One region of the Lysinibacillus sp. 1 U-2021 genome, then DNA from elsewhere that is predicted to be linked to it. Evidence: a T-box and tRNA genes for the amino acid it is inferred to sense, from the RefSeq annotation. Region 1 holds a T-box; the other holds one or more tRNA genes.
What was found. A T-box is a leader RNA that pairs with one kind of tRNA and senses whether it is charged. The one in region 1 lies ahead of leuS (leucine--tRNA ligase), so its partner is inferred to be a tRNA-Leu.
Positions count from the first base shown of each region.

Region 2: it has a tRNA-Leu gene. The T-box ahead of leuS (leucine--tRNA ligase) is inferred to sense a tRNA for this amino acid. The anticodon was not compared.

Region 1 covers NZ_CP123966.1:828,956-837,399, reverse strand. The annotation lists gene QH639_RS04430 (permease) at 1-1,024, shown strand, start outside; gene QH639_RS04425 (DUF4181 domain-containing protein) at 1,060-1,995, opposite strand; gene QH639_RS04420 (sigma-70 family RNA polymerase sigma factor) at 1,982-2,503, opposite strand; gene QH639_RS04415 (NupC/NupG family nucleoside CNT transporter) at 2,852-4,033, shown strand; gene leuS (leucine--tRNA ligase) at 4,174-6,591, opposite strand; T-box leader at 6,678-6,888, opposite strand; gene QH639_RS04405 (SulP family inorganic anion transporter) at 6,954-8,444, opposite strand, start outside.
Region 2 covers NZ_CP123966.1:295,550-303,993, forward strand. The annotation lists gene nadA (quinolinate synthase NadA) at 1-764, opposite strand, end outside; gene nadC (carboxylating nicotinate-nucleotide diphosphorylase) at 751-1,611, opposite strand; gene nadB (L-aspartate oxidase) at 1,568-3,154, opposite strand; gene QH639_RS01500 (cysteine desulfurase family protein) at 3,255-4,325, shown strand; rRNA gene rrf (5S ribosomal RNA) at 4,604-4,719, shown strand; tRNA gene QH639_RS01510 (tRNA-Val) at 4,730-4,805, shown strand; tRNA gene QH639_RS01515 (tRNA-Thr) at 4,809-4,884, shown strand; tRNA gene QH639_RS01520 (tRNA-Lys) at 4,892-4,967, shown strand; tRNA gene QH639_RS01525 (tRNA-Leu) at 4,985-5,069, shown strand; tRNA gene QH639_RS01530 (tRNA-Gly) at 5,106-5,180, shown strand; tRNA gene QH639_RS01535 (tRNA-Leu) at 5,186-5,274, shown strand; tRNA gene QH639_RS01540 (tRNA-Arg) at 5,283-5,359, shown strand; tRNA gene QH639_RS01545 (tRNA-Pro) at 5,369-5,445, shown strand; tRNA gene QH639_RS01550 (tRNA-Ala) at 5,461-5,536, shown strand; tRNA gene QH639_RS01555 (tRNA-Met) at 5,565-5,638, shown strand; tRNA gene QH639_RS01560 (tRNA-Ile) at 5,646-5,722, shown strand; tRNA gene QH639_RS01565 (tRNA-Ser) at 5,738-5,830, shown strand; tRNA gene QH639_RS01570 (tRNA-Met) at 5,884-5,958, shown strand; tRNA gene QH639_RS01575 (tRNA-Asp) at 5,962-6,037, shown strand; tRNA gene QH639_RS01580 (tRNA-Phe) at 6,096-6,171, shown strand; tRNA gene QH639_RS01585 (tRNA-Gly) at 6,177-6,250, shown strand; tRNA gene QH639_RS01590 (tRNA-Ile) at 6,252-6,328, shown strand; tRNA gene QH639_RS01595 (tRNA-Asn) at 6,333-6,409, shown strand; tRNA gene QH639_RS01600 (tRNA-Ser) at 6,421-6,511, shown strand; tRNA gene QH639_RS01605 (tRNA-Glu) at 6,514-6,585, shown strand; partial or broken gene gnd (decarboxylating NADP(+)-dependent phosphogluconate dehydrogenase) at 6,592-7,788, shown strand; gene ugd (UDP-glucose 6-dehydrogenase) at 8,036-8,444, shown strand, end outside.

The DNA.
Region 1 (8,444 bases):
AAGCTTTTTGCTCTTTACCATACAGCGTAAATTGTCTGGAATGAATTTAAAGGTTATACGTCTATTTTACCTGCTAACAGGTATTGAACTTTGGCTTATTCAATTAATAAGCATTAGTGTATTGTCTGAAATTATGTTAAATATTCCAGTCCCTATTACACTTTTTTTCTTTTTAATCGGCATCTTACTTCTTGACCGCATCATGTCAGTGAAAAGTATACTATGGTTGGAAATTTTATTTATTATTGCTCTTTTTTCATTACTTATTTTTATCCCTATTTATTACTTTGTACTAAATGGGGCAAGCACCGTATATGAGGGTATTCGCTTATATCACCCTTATTTATTTTATTTTAAAAATAGCGAAATTCTGCTGTTCTATGTCATTATTCAACTAGCCGTTTTAGGACAAGTATTTTTTGATAAATCAACATGGTATTTAATTGCCTTTATAAAACCTAAAAAAGTACGTAGCAGTCTGTTTTCCTCAGGTGTAATTTTAGCGTTATTAACGCTATCATTTACGGCAATTTTAATGATTGCCCTATACAGCGGATCATTTGGCCAATTCCAAGTACTGATTTTTACGTTTTTATATGAAGTACAACCAGGCTTTCTGACATTTGCTTTTCTCGTCATTGTCCTATTAGCCATTGTCACAACTTTGCTTGTAGACATGCGGGCAACGAAACGTTTTTTTGTGACGAAAAGACCCTATTATTTCTATTTGATTGGCCTGATGATTATTTTATTCACCTGTTTCTTATCTATCGATTTAACGATTTTAGGTGTTATTTATTCTTTTGCCTTTCTGCACATTACCATGCTACCGTTTTTGTTAATCCTTTTATTTACGAATCGCCATATTCATAAGCATAGCTGGCTTGTCATCCTACTATCCATCATCATTGGAATTGGTGTTGGTTTAAGCTTTAATACGCTTTACGGATTAGCTACCAGCTTTATGATCTCAAGTATTTATCAATTAATGCTTCAGACTGAAACAATTGAAAAAAATACCTGAACTCGATAATATTCGGGTTCAGGTTTATAAGTTATTTAACTGATATAAAATAAAAATAGGATTAGTACTAGCAAGCCAACAATGGCCGAACTAATGGAAACATAATGTCTTTTTTCCTCTCGACCATAGTAATAGTCAATGAAAATAGAGCTGAAAAGGCTGACAACTAAATATCCTCCAATAATAACAGTAAATAAAATCCACCCTTTAATTATGATCACCATGAGCATCATGGTATTCAAAATTTTAATAGCCCAAACAGCACGTCTATGATGACTATTGACATACTCCTTTGGTATAGTAAATTTTTTCCTCATTAGTTTATCGACAAGCATTTGGATAGCTATGAGAAAAACTAGCATAACGATTAAACCTGACATTCCAAATTTAGCATCTTTTTTGAGAGCAAGATCTAAATAAGCCTTGGCCAACTCTTTATTATCTACTTTATAAAATGAATTGCTGTCATAATCAACAATTCCGATATCCTCCTCGTTTATGAACATTTTCAGCTTCATAACCTGACCTTTTTCAAACTCTACCCAGACATCACGTTGTAATCTAAAAAAAATACGCTCATTCATTTGTGTCACTGTAGCTTGCTGTAATAGTTGTTGTAATAACTCTTTTTCTGAACCTTGCTCCATTACTCGTTGTCCAATGACCCACCCAGGTCTACCAGCCTTAAAGATCTCCTCATCTGAATTGTAAATCATTGTATATTTTTTTATAGATTGCTGCTGTGCTAATTGAACAATTGAAGCATGCTGCGTTTGCTCTATCTGCCCCAATGGACCGATTTCTATTATCAATAGAAACATGAAAATCGTGCCTATGATGATCAATGGGTAAGACCAGCGTCTTGTTTTTTTTGTTTGCCGCACTTGCCGTAAAATATCCTCCTGTAAGGATTTCGTAAATCGTGGTGCTTCGCCAAGTTCTTGATCCAATTTCTCTTTAAAAGTTGTCATTCATTAACACCTCCCACTTACTATTCGCTAATTTTTCCTGTAACATTTTCCTTGCTCGATGCAATCTGGTTTTAACTGTATTTTCTGCACATGTAAGAATATCTGCAATTTCTCTAATCTTTAATTCCTGATAATAATAAAGGATGACGACTTCTCTATAAGGAATAGGTAATTCAAATAAAGCATTTGTTAATGTTGTCCGTTCATCCTGTGCTAATAGCATCGTTTCAGGTGTTCGTTTACTTGCACCAATATGCAATTTTTCCAACAGTTGATGGCGTTTATTTTTCCAGCTTCGCAAATAATCATGACTTTTATGTACAGTTATTTTAACTAAATAGGTCTTTAGAGATGCTCTTTGTTCGAAGCGATCCTGCTGCCGATAATAAGAAAAAAAGACATCCTGGACTATTTCTTCTGCCATCGCCCAATCCTTTACATAAAGATAAGCCACTCGTAAGCAATATTCTCCGTGTTCTTCCATAATGGCCACCAAATGCTCACTCATCTAAACACCTCCTCTAAACATTCACCCTATAGTCGTAATCGGAACTTAGTTGGTTTCAAAAAAATCGAAAAAGTTTCGTTATCATGAAGGTCATAAAAAGAAAAAATCCTCACACAATAAGAGGGTATTTTTATGAATAGTAACTCCTAAAGAAATAGCCTACATTTTTAGAATGAATTTGTTTGTATGCCATGTTGCATACTTTTTTTCTATTATCTATTGAATAACTAGCAAAAAAACTGTTATAGTGAGATTGTTTGTCTGACGTCTGACTAATTAAGATCTTTAGCTGTTCTTCTGAAATTGGAACATCAGGACAAAATATCACAGATACTTATGGAGGAACTTATGAGATACTTAATATCCTTTTGTGGATTGTTACTTGTTTTTGCCTTAGCTTTATTAATGAGTAAAAACAAAAAAGAAATAAAATATAAATATATAGTGATTATGTTGATCATCCAATTTTTATTGGCAGCTTTACTACTTAATACAACGGTCGGCTATGTGCTAATCAAAGGAATCACCAAAGTGTTTGATCACTTATTGTCCTATGCAAATGCAGGTATATCATTTGTTTTTGGTGGCTTAGCAAATGAAGGAGAATCACCCTTCTTTTTAGCCGTTTTATTACCAATCGTCTTTATATCTGTTCTGATTGGGATCTTGCAGCATTTCAAAATTCTTCCTTTTCTAATGAGATGGGTAGGTTTATTTTTAAGTAAAGTAAGTGGTATGGGGAAATTGGAATCCTATAATGCTGTTGCCTCTGCTATGGTAGGCCAATCCGAAGTGTTCATAACTGTTAAAAAGCAATTAGATAAGATTGCACCACAACGTATGTATACATTATGCGCTTCTGCTATGTCGACTGTTTCGATGTCAGTAGTTGGCGCTTATATGACGATGATTGAGCCAAAGTATGTTGTTACGGCCATTGTATTAAACCTGTTTGGTGGATTTATTATTGTTTCCATTATTAATCCATATACTGTAGATGAAAAAGAAGATATCTTAACAATTGAAGATGAACATAAGCAAGCGTTCTTTCAAATGATTGGTGAATATATTATGGATGGCTTTAAAGTAGCCATCATTGTTGGGGCGATGCTTATTGGTTTCGTAGCATTAATGGATTTAATCAATTCATTATTCGATATAATTATCGGCATCTCTTTCCAAGAAATATTAGGCTATATCTTTGCGCCAATCGCTTTCCTAATGGGTATCCCATGGGCAGATGCTGTGGCAGCTGGCGGTATTATGGCAACCAAATTAGTAACAAACGAATTTGTTGCTATGATTAATCTTGGCGATGTTGCTGAGTCCATGAGTGAACGTACATTAGGTATTATTTCTGTATTCCTCGTATCTTTTGCCAACTTTTCATCAATCGGGATTATTTCGGGTGCTGTAAAAGGTTTGAATGAAAGGCAAGGGAATGTCGTTGCTCGATTTGGTTTAAAGTTGTTGTACGGCGCTACGCTCGTAAGTATCTTAACAGCTATTATTGTGGGATTGATTATTTAAATTGTATCTGGAACTATTTAATGAACTGCACTCAGTTAGATGGGTGCAGTCCTTATTTTATCGCTTAAGATTACTCCAAATTAAAAAATGTACATTACTAAAATTGAATTTAGTAATGTACATTTTTACTTTATATCTCTTTATTTTACGACAATATTGACAAGTTTGCCTGGAATAACGATGATTTTCACTAAGCTCTTTCCTGCCATGTATTCTTGAACCTTTTCATCGGCAAGTGCTACTTTTTCAATATCCTCTTTTGAAGCATCTTTTGCTACGACGATCTTAGCACGTACTTTACCAGCAACTTGTACAGCAATTTCTACTTCATCATCCACAAGCTTTGCTTCATCATATGTTGGCCATTGCTCATATGAAAGAGTGGAATCGTGTCCTAATAGTTGCCATAATTCTTCTGCAATATGCGGAGCGATTGGAGCTAGCATTTTCACAAAGCCTTCAGCATAAGTCGTTGGTATCACATCAGCTTTATAGCAATCATTAATAAAGACCATCATTTGTGAAATAGCTGTGTTAAAGCGGATGCCTTCATAATCCTCTGTCACTTTTTTCACTGTTTGGTGGTATGATTTTTCAAGTGATTGATCGTTAGACACTTGAATTTTTGCTGAAATTGCGCCGTCTTCTTCACTGACAAATAGACGCCAGATACGGTCTAAGAAGCGACGTGCTCCATCTAAACCATTTGTAGACCATGCAACAGAAGCCTCTAGTGGGCCCATGAACATTTCATATAAACGTAATGTATCGGCACCATGTGACGTAATGATTTCATCTGGATTGACAACATTGCCCTTAGATTTAGACATTTTCTCATTACCTTCACCTAGAATCATTCCCTGGTTAAATAACTTTTGGAATGGTTCTTTTGTATGGACAACGCCTAAATCATAGAGAACTTTATGCCAGAAGCGAGCGTATAGTAAATGTAATACAGCATGCTCCGCACCACCAATATAAATATCAACAGGTAACCAACGTTTTAGTAACTCTGGGTCTGCAATCGCCTCTGTATTTGTAGGGTCGATATAGCGTAGGAAGTACCAGCTCGAACCTGCCCACTGCGGCATTGTATTTGTTTCACGACGCCCTTTTTTACCTGTTTCTGGATCGACAACATTTACCCATTCTTCAATATTTGCTAATGGTGATTCACCAGTACCTGATGGACGGATATTATCTGTTTTTGGTAGCATTAGAGGTAATTCTGATTCTGGAACTGGCGTTATCGTGCCATCTTCCCAATGAATCATTGGAATTGGTTCACCCCAATAACGCTGACGGGAGAATAACCAGTCACGTAGACGGTAAGAAATTTTCTTCTCTCCCACACCCTTTTCCGCTAACCATTCAATGGCTTTCGCAATGCCATCTACTTTATTTAAACCATTAAGGAATTCAGAGTTAATATGTTGACCATCACCTGTAAATGCTTCTTTACTGATGTCTCCACCTTCAAGTACAGGAACGATGTCTAGGCCAAATTCAGTCGCGAATTCATAGTCACGCTCATCATGTGCTGGCACCGCCATAATAGCACCTGTACCATAAGACACTAACACATAGTCAGCAATCCAAATTGGCACTTTTTTACCGTTAATCGGATTCACTGCATAAGCGCCTGTAAATACGCCTGTTTTTTCTTTCGCTAAATCTGTACGCTCTAGGTCAGATTTCATTTTAACTTTCTCTAAATAAGTCTCAACAGCTTGGCGTTGGTCAGCTGTTGTTATTTGTTCCACTAATTTATGCTCTGGCGCAAGCACACAGTATGTAGCACCAAATAATGTATCAGGGCGCGTTGTGAAAACTGTGAAGTTTTGATCTGAACCGTCAATGGCAAATGTCACTTCTGCCCCTTCTGAACGGCCAATCCAATTGCGTTGCATATCTTTAATAGATTCAGGCCAATCAACTTCTTCTAGGTCATCGATTAAACGATCAGCATAGGCTGTAATTTTAAGCATCCATTGCTTCATTGGTCTGCGTTCTACTGGATGACCACCACGCTCTGATTTCCCATCAATTACTTCTTCGTTAGCTAATACCGTGCCAAGTGCTGGACACCAGTTAACAGCTACTTCATCCACATAGGCTAAACCTTTCTTATAAAGCTGGATAAAAATCCATTGTGTCCATTTATAATATTCTGGATCAGTTGTGTTAATTTCGCGATCCCAATCATAGCTGAAGCCTAGCTCTTGAATTTGACGTTTAAATGTTGCAATATTTTTAGCTGTAAATTCAGCTGGATCATTCCCTGTATCAAGTGCATATTGTTCTGCTGGTAAACCAAAAGCATCCCAGCCCATTGGATGAAGTACATTATAGCCTTGCATACGTTTAAAGCGCGATAGAATATCAGTTGCCGTATAGCCCTCTGGATGGCCTACATGAAGTCCTGCGCCTGATGGATATGGGAACATATCTAATGCATAAAATTTAGGCTTTGCTGTTTCATTTTCAGTTTTAAATGTTTTGTTATCAGCCCAGTATTGCTGCCACTTTTTTTCAATTTGTTCATGATTAAAACTCATTTTTTTTCCTCCTTCGATTGATCGTGCTGCTCTCCATTATAATTGACAAAATATTTAAAAAATAAAAAAACTCGCCCCTATCTTATAGAAGGGACGAGAGAATTTGTACTCCCGCGGTACCACCCAAATTAGTGATTACACTCGGCTCAAGCTTCCTTAACGCGGAAGAAACGACACACGCTGTTTCACGCGGGCAGACTCAGAAGGCGAGTTCAACTTGCATTCTTACTAGCTTCCACCAACCGCTAGCTCTCTAAAAAGAACCACAAATTTACTATTCCTCATCACAGTCTTTACATGATATTGCATTTATTCTAATGGAAAGTATTGAAAAGCACAAGCCTTTGTTTACAGCTTACCCATTACTGAACAATTAAATCCTTTTCTTCCTTAGACTTTGATAAATCCTTACATTCATGAAAAGCAAAATGCTGACAACCAATGCATTGATTGGCGTTCAAATAATGGAAAGCTTTTGTAATCGCTTCTCCTGTATGCTGAAAAAAATGTTGCGCGCCTATTTTATCGTAAAGACCATTGTGCTGAAGAGCACCCTTTAAATCACCTTGCACACCCGTTACCAAAATAGTACCGCCCTGTGCTTTATAATTTTCTATGATATTACTAAAATATGCTTCTCCAGTAGAATCCATAAAGGGCACTTTCCCCATCCGTAATATCAAAACTCTTGGTTGCTGATGCAGAGTACTTTCAATCGTTTGCTCAAACATTTGTGCAGCACCAAAAAACAACGGCCCTTCAATGGTGTACATACTAATTTGCGGGCAATCATGCTGCTGATGCACTACATGTGGCTGTACCTTTTCACTTTTATTTGAATGATCTGGAAGTACTTTTGTAACAACAAGCTTTTCACTCATGCGTTTCGCAAATAATAGCACAGCCAGCACAAGCCCAACCTCAACTGCTAACGTAAGACTAGTGAATACCGTTAATAAAAAGGTAATCAATAATACCAGTGAGTCGCCTGATTTTAATTTTGCGATATGTGAGAAATGATGTCGTTCACTCATATTCCAAGCTACGACCATCAGTACCGGAGCCATGCTTGCTAACGGAATATGAGATGCATATGGAGCTAATAACAATAATGTGATTAAAACAAACACACCATGAATGATACCCGACATAGGGGATACTGCTCCTGTTTTGATATTGGTCGCTGTGCGTGCAATAGCACCTGTTGCTGGAATACCACCGAATAAAGGCGTCACAATATTAGCAATTCCCTGACCAATTAACTCACGATTACTGTTATGCTTACTATTTGTCATCCCATCCGCCACAACTGCCGATAATAGAGACTCAATACCACCTAGCATTGCAATGACAAACGCTGGACCAATAAGTTGTTGTAATCGTTCGAGCGTGATGTTCGGTAAGGCGAAATGAGGTAATGTATTAGGAATTTGCCCATAGGCCGTTGCAATGGTAGCAACTTGTCCTGAAAAGAAGAAGGTTGCTATAAGTGTAGAGACAACGATACCCGCTAATGCTCCAGGAACCTTTGGAAAAAACTTTGGTGTTATCACGATTGTCACCAAGCATACCGCGGCAGTAAGAATACTATACGTATTTGTCGTATCAAGCTGCTTAATAATTTCCTGTATGTTGGCGATAAAATATTCATGCCTTTTAACATTTGTGAGCCCTAGAAAGTTAGCGATTTGACCTGTAAAAATAATCACTGCTATCCCTGCTGTAAAACCAACTGTTACAGGACGTGGAATAAACTTAATTAAAGTCCCTAACTTAAAAAAGCCCATGACACAAAGCAATACCCCTGCCATTAAACCCGCTAGTAATAAATCTTCATAGCCATAGGTAAGAAC
Region 2 (8,444 bases), 530 kb from region 1:
TGAACGATAATCCTCATAGTCGGGTGTTCTTTGCGAATAACCTCTGTATGTTGAACAGTAAAACCTTCGTGCACAGAGCAGTGACCCTTCCAAAGAATAACTTGGATATTTTCAAGAGGCTCTTTTGTTTCGAGCATGTTCTTATGTGGATTCCAAACAGCCATATTTTCAAGAGGTATACCTAAATCATAGGCAGTATTTCTTCCTAAATGTTGGTCAGGTAAAAAGAAGATACGCTGTTTTTGGGTAAAAGCCCATTGAACAAGTTCCTTTGCATTCGATGAAGTGACACAAGCACCACCATGTCTTCCAGTAAAGGCTTTAATAGCCGCAGTTGAATTAACATAGGTTAGAGGAATAATCGTATCCCCAAAGAGTTCTTGAAGAATTGGCCATGCTTGTTCAGTTTGATAAATATCTGCCATATCAGCCATTGAACAACCAGCGCGCATATCTGGTAAATAGACATGTTGCTGTTTCGTTGTCAGCATATCAGCAGTCTCTGCCATAAAATGTACACCGCAAAATACGATGTGTTCAGCTTCCTTATTTGCTGCGGATAATTGCGCTAACTGTAAAGAATCCCCAGTTGCATCTGCAAATTGAATGACTTCATCTTTTTGATAATGGTGGCCAGGAATAAATAATTTAGGACCTAATTTTTTCTTTATTGATAAAATACGAGATTCCATTTCCTTTACAGATAGTGCCCGATAATGCTCTGGGAGTAATGTCGTCTGTTGTAATAAACTAGTGATGGACAAGGGAATGATCTCCTTTCATTTGAACGAGTGCACTAATATCAAAAGCTTTAACTGAATGTGTTAAGGAGCCAAGAGAAATCCATTGAATACCCGATTGGGCATATGCCTTTAAATTTTTAAGTGTGATGCCCCCAGATGCTTCAGTCGCAATAGTGGGAGGAACAATGGGAAGCCATGCACGGATTTCTTCTGGGCTACGGTTATCAAACATAATAATATCTGCTCCTGCGTGGACAGCTTCTTCTAATTGTTCTTTTGTTTCAATTTCAACTTCAATTTTCACGGTATGACCGACTTTCGCCCTAGCTACCTGAACTGCCTTTGTAATGCTACCAGCAAAGGCAATATGATTATCCTTTAGCATAATTGCGTCATACAGGCCATTACGATGATTAAAAGCACCACCAATTCGAACAGCATATTTATCTAACATACGCAGTCCTGGTAGTGTTTTACGCGTATCACATATTTTTGCGTGAGTACCTACTGTTTCTTGAACGGCAAGATGGGCTGCAGTTGCAATAGCAGACATACGTTGAATAAGATTTAAAATGACACGCTCACCGATTAATAATTTTTGTAAGGGACCTTTAATCACAGCGAGTACATCACCTGACTTCACCATCTCCCCATCTTTTGTATGAAGGTTGACTTCGATTGATCGATCGAGTAAGAGAAAGCCATGCTCAATAATGTTAGCTCCGCAAAAAATTCCGCTTTCTTTCGCGTAAAAAGAAAAAGCTCCCTGTTGTTCGGCTGAAAAGATAAATTCACTCGTTAAATCTCCATCTCCTAAATCCTCATTAAAAAATTGCTTGAGCATTTCCTCGAGTTTGATGATATTCATACAATGAGTTCCTCACTTTCATTTGTCCTTGCGAAAAAATAATCCATCGGCTTGCCCAGTGTGATTCCATTTCGGGTTTATCGGTCCGAATATGAGCTCCTCTTGTTTCCGTTCGCGTAATTGCTGCATGTGCCATTAATGTGGCGACTACATGCATCATAAATAATTCCAACTCAGCTAGTTCTAAACCCTTTAAATTAACTTGAATAAGTGATTGCAAGGAGGGGAGTTGCTTTACAAAATGCTGCAAGTCATCCATATTTCTAACAATACCTAGGAACCGCATCATGTTTTGCTGTAATTGGGGTTTGCTAAATAAAGGTGGCATTTTATCAGCACATTGATGCTTTTCCAGTAAAAAGTTTTTTTGATGACACCCTTTTTGAATAATGAACTGCGCCATTTTTTGACCAAATGTAATACCTTCCAATAGGGAGTTACTTGCTAAACGATTCGCACCATGTACGCCTGTACAGGCAACCTCACCGACTGCATATAAGTTCGGTATCGTAGTTCTTCCTTTGTCATCAGCAATAACACCACCCATCAAGAAATGACTTCCTGGAGCCACGGGGATTAGACCATCTTGTAAATGAACGCGGTGAACATGGCACAGCTGAGCAATTGTTGGAAACTTTACTTCAAAGTCTTGAATGTTAGTGATATCAATAAACGTTTCTTCACCCGCTGCACGTTTTGTAAATAGGGCAAGTGCAGTAATATGTCTTGGTGCTAAGTCAAGTTGAGCATGTAAACCTGTCATAATGGGCTGATGCTGGGCATTAACAAAAATACCACCAGCCCCTCTGACAGCTTCAGAAACTAATCCCTTTGCTTCATTTTTACACCACAGAAGACTCGGGTGAAATTGCATAAATTCCATATCACTAATGGCAGCGCCTGCCCGAAATGCTAATGCGATCCCATCCCCTGTATTAGTTGGAAAATTAGATGTACTTGAATAAAGGGCACCTGCGCCACCTGTCGCTAAAATAACATGATGAGCCAAATAACGTTTTGTACCTTTTTCTCCTTTAGTTAGTACTCCTACACAGTCACCATCTGTATTCCGTAAAAGCTCATAAGCCATTTCATAGCAATTGATCTTTGTTTTGGGCGAAAGTTTATGAAGCAAGTAATCTATGAAAATCTGACCAGTACGATCACCACCTGCATGTAGAATACGATGATGACTATGTGCTCCTTCAAGTCCTAAAACAGGTTTTCCATCGACCTGCCGATCAACAGGGAGGCCATCCTTTAGATAGTTTTGCATAATCTCAGTGCCATCTTTTATAAGTGTTTTAACATGCCTTTTCTCATGATGATACTCTCCAGCTTTCAATGTATCAGCAATATGATGTTGAATATGATCCTCCTCACTGGTAACAGCAGCAATCCCACCTTGTGCACGATAAGAACTACTCATATATACAGATGATTTTGTAACAATTTGTATTTGAAAATGTTTTTCAAGCACTAAAGCAGCCTGAAGTGCAGCAATACCACTACCAATTATAAGGACGTCTGTCTTTACATCCATCGTTATACCTTCTTTACAGTTGTCTTGACACTTATCTTTACATAAAATATAAAAGAAAACAAGACCTGATGAACAAGAGAGGAAGAAGACGATGATTTATATGGATTATGCTGCAACATCACCTATGATGAGGGAATCTCTTGAGGCATATGTAGAGGTGGCACAACGGTATTATGGAAATAGTGCGAGTTTGCATGATTTAGGGGGACAAGCTTTTTATTTTGTCCAGCAATCAAGGGAGGTTGTAGCCCAAGCCCTAGGTGTAACTAGTGATGGCGTAATTTTTACGGGTAGTGGAACAGAAGGAAATCTCATAGCCATCTTGTCGTTAGCGCTAGCCTCAAAAAAAGGAAAACACATTATTTCATCTCAAGCTGAGCATACGTCAGTGCATGCGGCTTTGAATACACTTGAGAAAAAGGGCTTTACTGTAACAAAATTACCTTTGCAGAAGGATGGTTGTGTGGATCTGGGGCAATTGCAACAAGCAATCCGGGAAGAGACTGCTTTGATTACCATTCAACATGTCAATTCTGAAATTGGTTCAATCCAGCCTGTAGAGAAAATCGTAAAGATGGCAAGAAAATCAAATATATTCTGTCATGTTGATTGTGTACAATCATTTGGCAAACTAGCTATACCAAAAGGGGCAGATGCGATTACCATCTCGGCTCATAAAATAGGCGGACCAAAGGGCTGTGGTGCTATATATCTGAACCCTGCAATCAGAGTACCTGCATTAACACCGGGTTTGACACATGAGAGGGGTCTTAGAGGGGGGACATTAGATACTCCTGCAATCGTGGCCTTTGCCGCGGCAATTGAAAACTATCAATATGAATTGCAACATTATGAAACGCTAAGAAATTATTTTGAAAATAATTTACCTGAAAAATGTCAGCTCGTTGAGTGTAAACAGCAACTACCTAATATTTGTGGGGTAATGATGGAAAAAGTAGAGGGGCAATATGTTCTTTTAAAGTTAAATGAGGCGGGAATCTGTATCTCTACAGGTAGTGCATGTGATATTCGTAGTAAATCGGGAACAAAGGCTATTCTATCAATGGGATTCTCTTTGGAAGCGGCACGCCAATTTTTTAGAATATCTTTTGGTCCCGCCACTACACTTGAGGATATTGTAAAATTAAAAATAGAGCTTTCAAATATTTAATGAATAGACGAGTGAAGGATTATCTATATTCTTCACTTGTATTGAAATAGATTATAAGCTAATAATATCGGCCAAATAAAATAATTGTTTTCTTTTGAACCAACAATTGCTATAATATTTTGCAGGGCAATATTTTCTCTTACTTAACAAAAATATCTTTAAAAAGTAATAATTTCTTTTTTTTATAAAAAAGTATTGCACAATGTTAGAAAACGTTATACAATAATTCTTGTCTTGAAGGACAGGTAAACAACTTCAAAACAAGATACATAACAAAGTCTAGTGATGATGGCAAAGAGGTCACACCCGTTCCCATACCGAACACGGAAGTTAAGCTCTTTAGCGCCGATGGTAGTTGGGGGCTTCCCCCTGTGAGAGTAGGACGTCGCTAGGCATAATACCCAGGAGGATTAGCTCAGCTGGGAGAGCATCTGCCTTACAAGCAGAGGGTCGGCGGTTCGAGCCCGTCATCCTCCACCATATGCCGGTTTAGCTCAGCAGGTAGAGCAACTGACTTGTAATCAGTAGGTCGTGGGTTCGATTCCTATAGCCGGCACCATTTTTTCGAGCCATTAGCTCAGTTGGTAGAGCATCTGACTTTTAATCAGAGGGTCGAAGGTTCGAGTCCTTCATGGCTCACCATTTTTAAATAATAATAAGCGGGTGTGGCGGAATTGGCAGACGCACTAGACTTAGGATCTAGCGCCGCAAGGCGTGGGGGTTCGACTCCCTTCACCCGCACCATTATTTTCATTGCCAGATAAAAAAGCTTATGCACATGCGGAAGTAGTTCAGTGGTAGAACACCACCTTGCCAAGGTGGGGGTCGCGAGTTCGAACCTCGTCTTCCGCTCCAAATGTGCCGGGGTGGCGGAACTGGCAGACGCACAGGACTTAAAATCCTGCGGTAGGTGACTACCGTACCGGTTCGATTCCGGTCCTCGGCACCATTTTAAATGCGCCCGTAGCTCAATTGGATAGAGCGTCTGACTACGGATCAGAAGGTTATGGGTTCGACTCCTGTCGGGCGCGCCAAAAGAACAACGGGAAGTAGCTCAGCTTGGTAGAGCACTTGGTTTGGGACCAAGGGGTCGCAGGTTCGAATCCTGTCTTCCCGACCATTTCCAAAAAATTATGGGGCCTTAGCTCAGCTGGGAGAGCGCCTGCCTTGCACGCAGGAGGTCAGCGGTTCGATCCCGCTAGGCTCCACCATAAGTAAATTAACCAGTATAAAGATCCTGGCGGCGTAGCTCAGCTGGCTAGAGCGTACGGTTCATACCCGTAAGGTCGGGGGTTCGATCCCCTCTGCCGCCATCTTAAAGGACCTTTAGCTCAGTTGGTTAGAGCAGACGGCTCATAACCGTCCGGTCGCAGGTTCGAGTCCTGCAAGGTCCACCATTTATATATTGTAACGGAGGTATACCCAAGTCTGGCTGAAGGGATCGGTCTTGAAAACCGACAGGCGGGTAACACCGCGCGGGGGTTCGAATCCCTCTACCTCCTCCAGTTTTAAATTTTTATAAATGGTGCTTTAAAAACTCGAAACAACATAAAATTATCGCGGGGTGGAGCAGTGGTAGCTCGTCGGGCTCATAACCCGAAGGTCGTTGGTTCAAATCCGGCCCCCGCAACCAAAAGGTCCCGTGGTGTAGCGGTTAACATGCCTGCCTGTCACGCAGGAGATCGCCGGTTCGATCCCGGTCGGGACCGCCATTTTTAAAATAAAAGTCATGAGAAGCAAAAGAGTGAGAAAGCTTAGCATGGACGAAATGGGTCAGTAGCTCAGTTGGTAGAGCATTAGATTGAAGCTCTAAGTGTCGGCGGTTCGATTCCGTCCTGACCCACCATTTATGCGGGTGTAGTTTAATGGTAAAACCTCAGCCTTCCAAGCTGATGTCGTGGGTTCGATTCCCATCACCCGCTCCAAGGGCCTATAGCTCAGCTGGTTAGAGCGCACGCCTGATAAGCGTGAGGTCGATGGTTCGAGTCCATTTAGGCCCACCATTATTCCGAAGTAGCTCAGTTGGTAGTAGCACCTGACTGTTAATCAGGTTGTCGCAGGTTCGAGTCCTGCCTTCGGAGCCATTTTTTATTTTGGGGAAGTACTCAAGAGGCTGAAGAGGCGCCCCTGCTAAGGGTGTAGGTCGGGTAACCGGCGCGAGGGTTCAAATCCCTCCTTCTCCGCCATGGGCCCGTTGGTCAAGTGGTTAAGACACCGCCCTTTCACGGCGGTAACACGGGTTCGAATCCCGTACGGGTCATACTACCTGTTAATGGTGAAAGCAGGTGCAGGCACGGATGCTGCTATTGATTCCCTTAAGCCATACCTCGATAAAGGTGACATCATCATCGATGGTGGTAATACCTTCTTCCAGGACACCATTCGTCGTAATCGTGAGCTTTCTGCTGAAGGCTTTAACTTCATTGGTACCGGTGTTTCCGGTGGTGAAGAGGGCGCGCTGAAAGGTCCTTCCATTATGCCTGGTGGCCAGAAAGAAGCCTATGAACTGGTTGCTCCGATCCTTACCAAGATCGCCGCAGTGGCTGAAGACGGTGAGCCATGCGTTACCTATATCGGTGCTGATGGCGCAGGCCATTATGTGAAGATGGTTCACAACGGTATTGAATACGGTGATATGCAACTGATTGCTGAAGCCTATTCTCTGCTTAAAGGTGGTCTTAATCTCTCTAACGAAGAACTGGCACAAACCTTTACCGAGTGGAATAACGGTGAACTGAGCAGCTACCTGATCGACATCACTAAAGACATCTTCACTAAAAAAGATGAAGACGGTAACTACCTGGTTGATGTGATCCTGGATGAAGCAGCTAACAAAGGTACCGGTAAATGGACTAGCCAGAGCGCGCTGGATCTCGGCGAACCGCTGTCGCTAATTACCGAGTCTGTGTTTGCACGTTATATCTCGTCTCTGAAAGATCAGCGCGTTGCCGCATCTAAAGTTCTCTCTGGCCCGCAAGCGCAGCCAGCAGGCGACAAGGCTGAGTTCATCGAAAAAGTTCGCCGTGCGCTGTATCTGGGCAAAATCGTTTCTTACGCTCAGGGCTTCTCTCAACTGCGTGCTGCGTCTGAAGAGTACAACTGGGATCTGAACTACGGTGAAATCGCGAAGATTTTCCGTGCTGGCTGCATCATCCGTGCGCAGTTCCTGCAGAAAATCACCGATGCATATGCCGAAAATCCGCAGATCGCTAACCTGCTGTTGGCTCCGTACTTCAAGCAAATTGCCGATGACTACCAGCAGGCGCTGCGTGATGTCGTTGCTTATGCAGTACAGAACGGTATCCCGGTTCCTACCTTCGCCGCTGCGGTTGCTTATTATGATAGCTACCGTGCCGCTGTTTTGCCTGCGAACCTGATCCAGGCACAGCGTGACTATTTCGGTGCGCATACTTATAAGCGCATTGATAAAGAAGGTGTGTTCCATACCGAATGGCTGGATTAATCTGATTTAACCAACAATAAAATTGAGGCCCGGCGTATATTGTGTCGGGCTTTTTTTGCCAATTATCTTATAGACTAAATTTCACTGCTTAATATTAACTTAATAAATATCAGCTATTCTTATAAAGAAATTCTGAATTGTTTTTCGTTGCGTTGACCATCGAACAACGTAGCGTTAAAACTTTTAGCTCTTATCAGGATGCTAAAAACATCATGATTCACAGTTAAGTTAATTCTGAGAGCATGAAATGAAAATCACCATTTCCGGTACTGGCTATGTAGGCTTGTCAAACGGGCTTCTAATCGCACAAAATCATGAGGTTGTGGCATTAGATATTTTACCGTCACGCGTTGCTATGCTGAATGATCGGATATCTCCTATTGTTGATAAGGAAATTCAGCAGTTTTTGCAATCAGATAAAATACACTTTAATGCCACATTAGATAAAAATGAAGCCTACCGGGGGGCTGATTATGTCATCATCGCCACTCCAACCGACTATGATCCTAAAACTAATTATTTCAATACATCCAGTGTAGAATCAGTAATTAAAGACGTAGTTGAGATAAATCCTTATGCGGTTATGGTCATCAAATCAACGGTTCCCGTTGGTTTTACCGCAGCGATGCATAAGAAATATCGTACTGAAAATATTA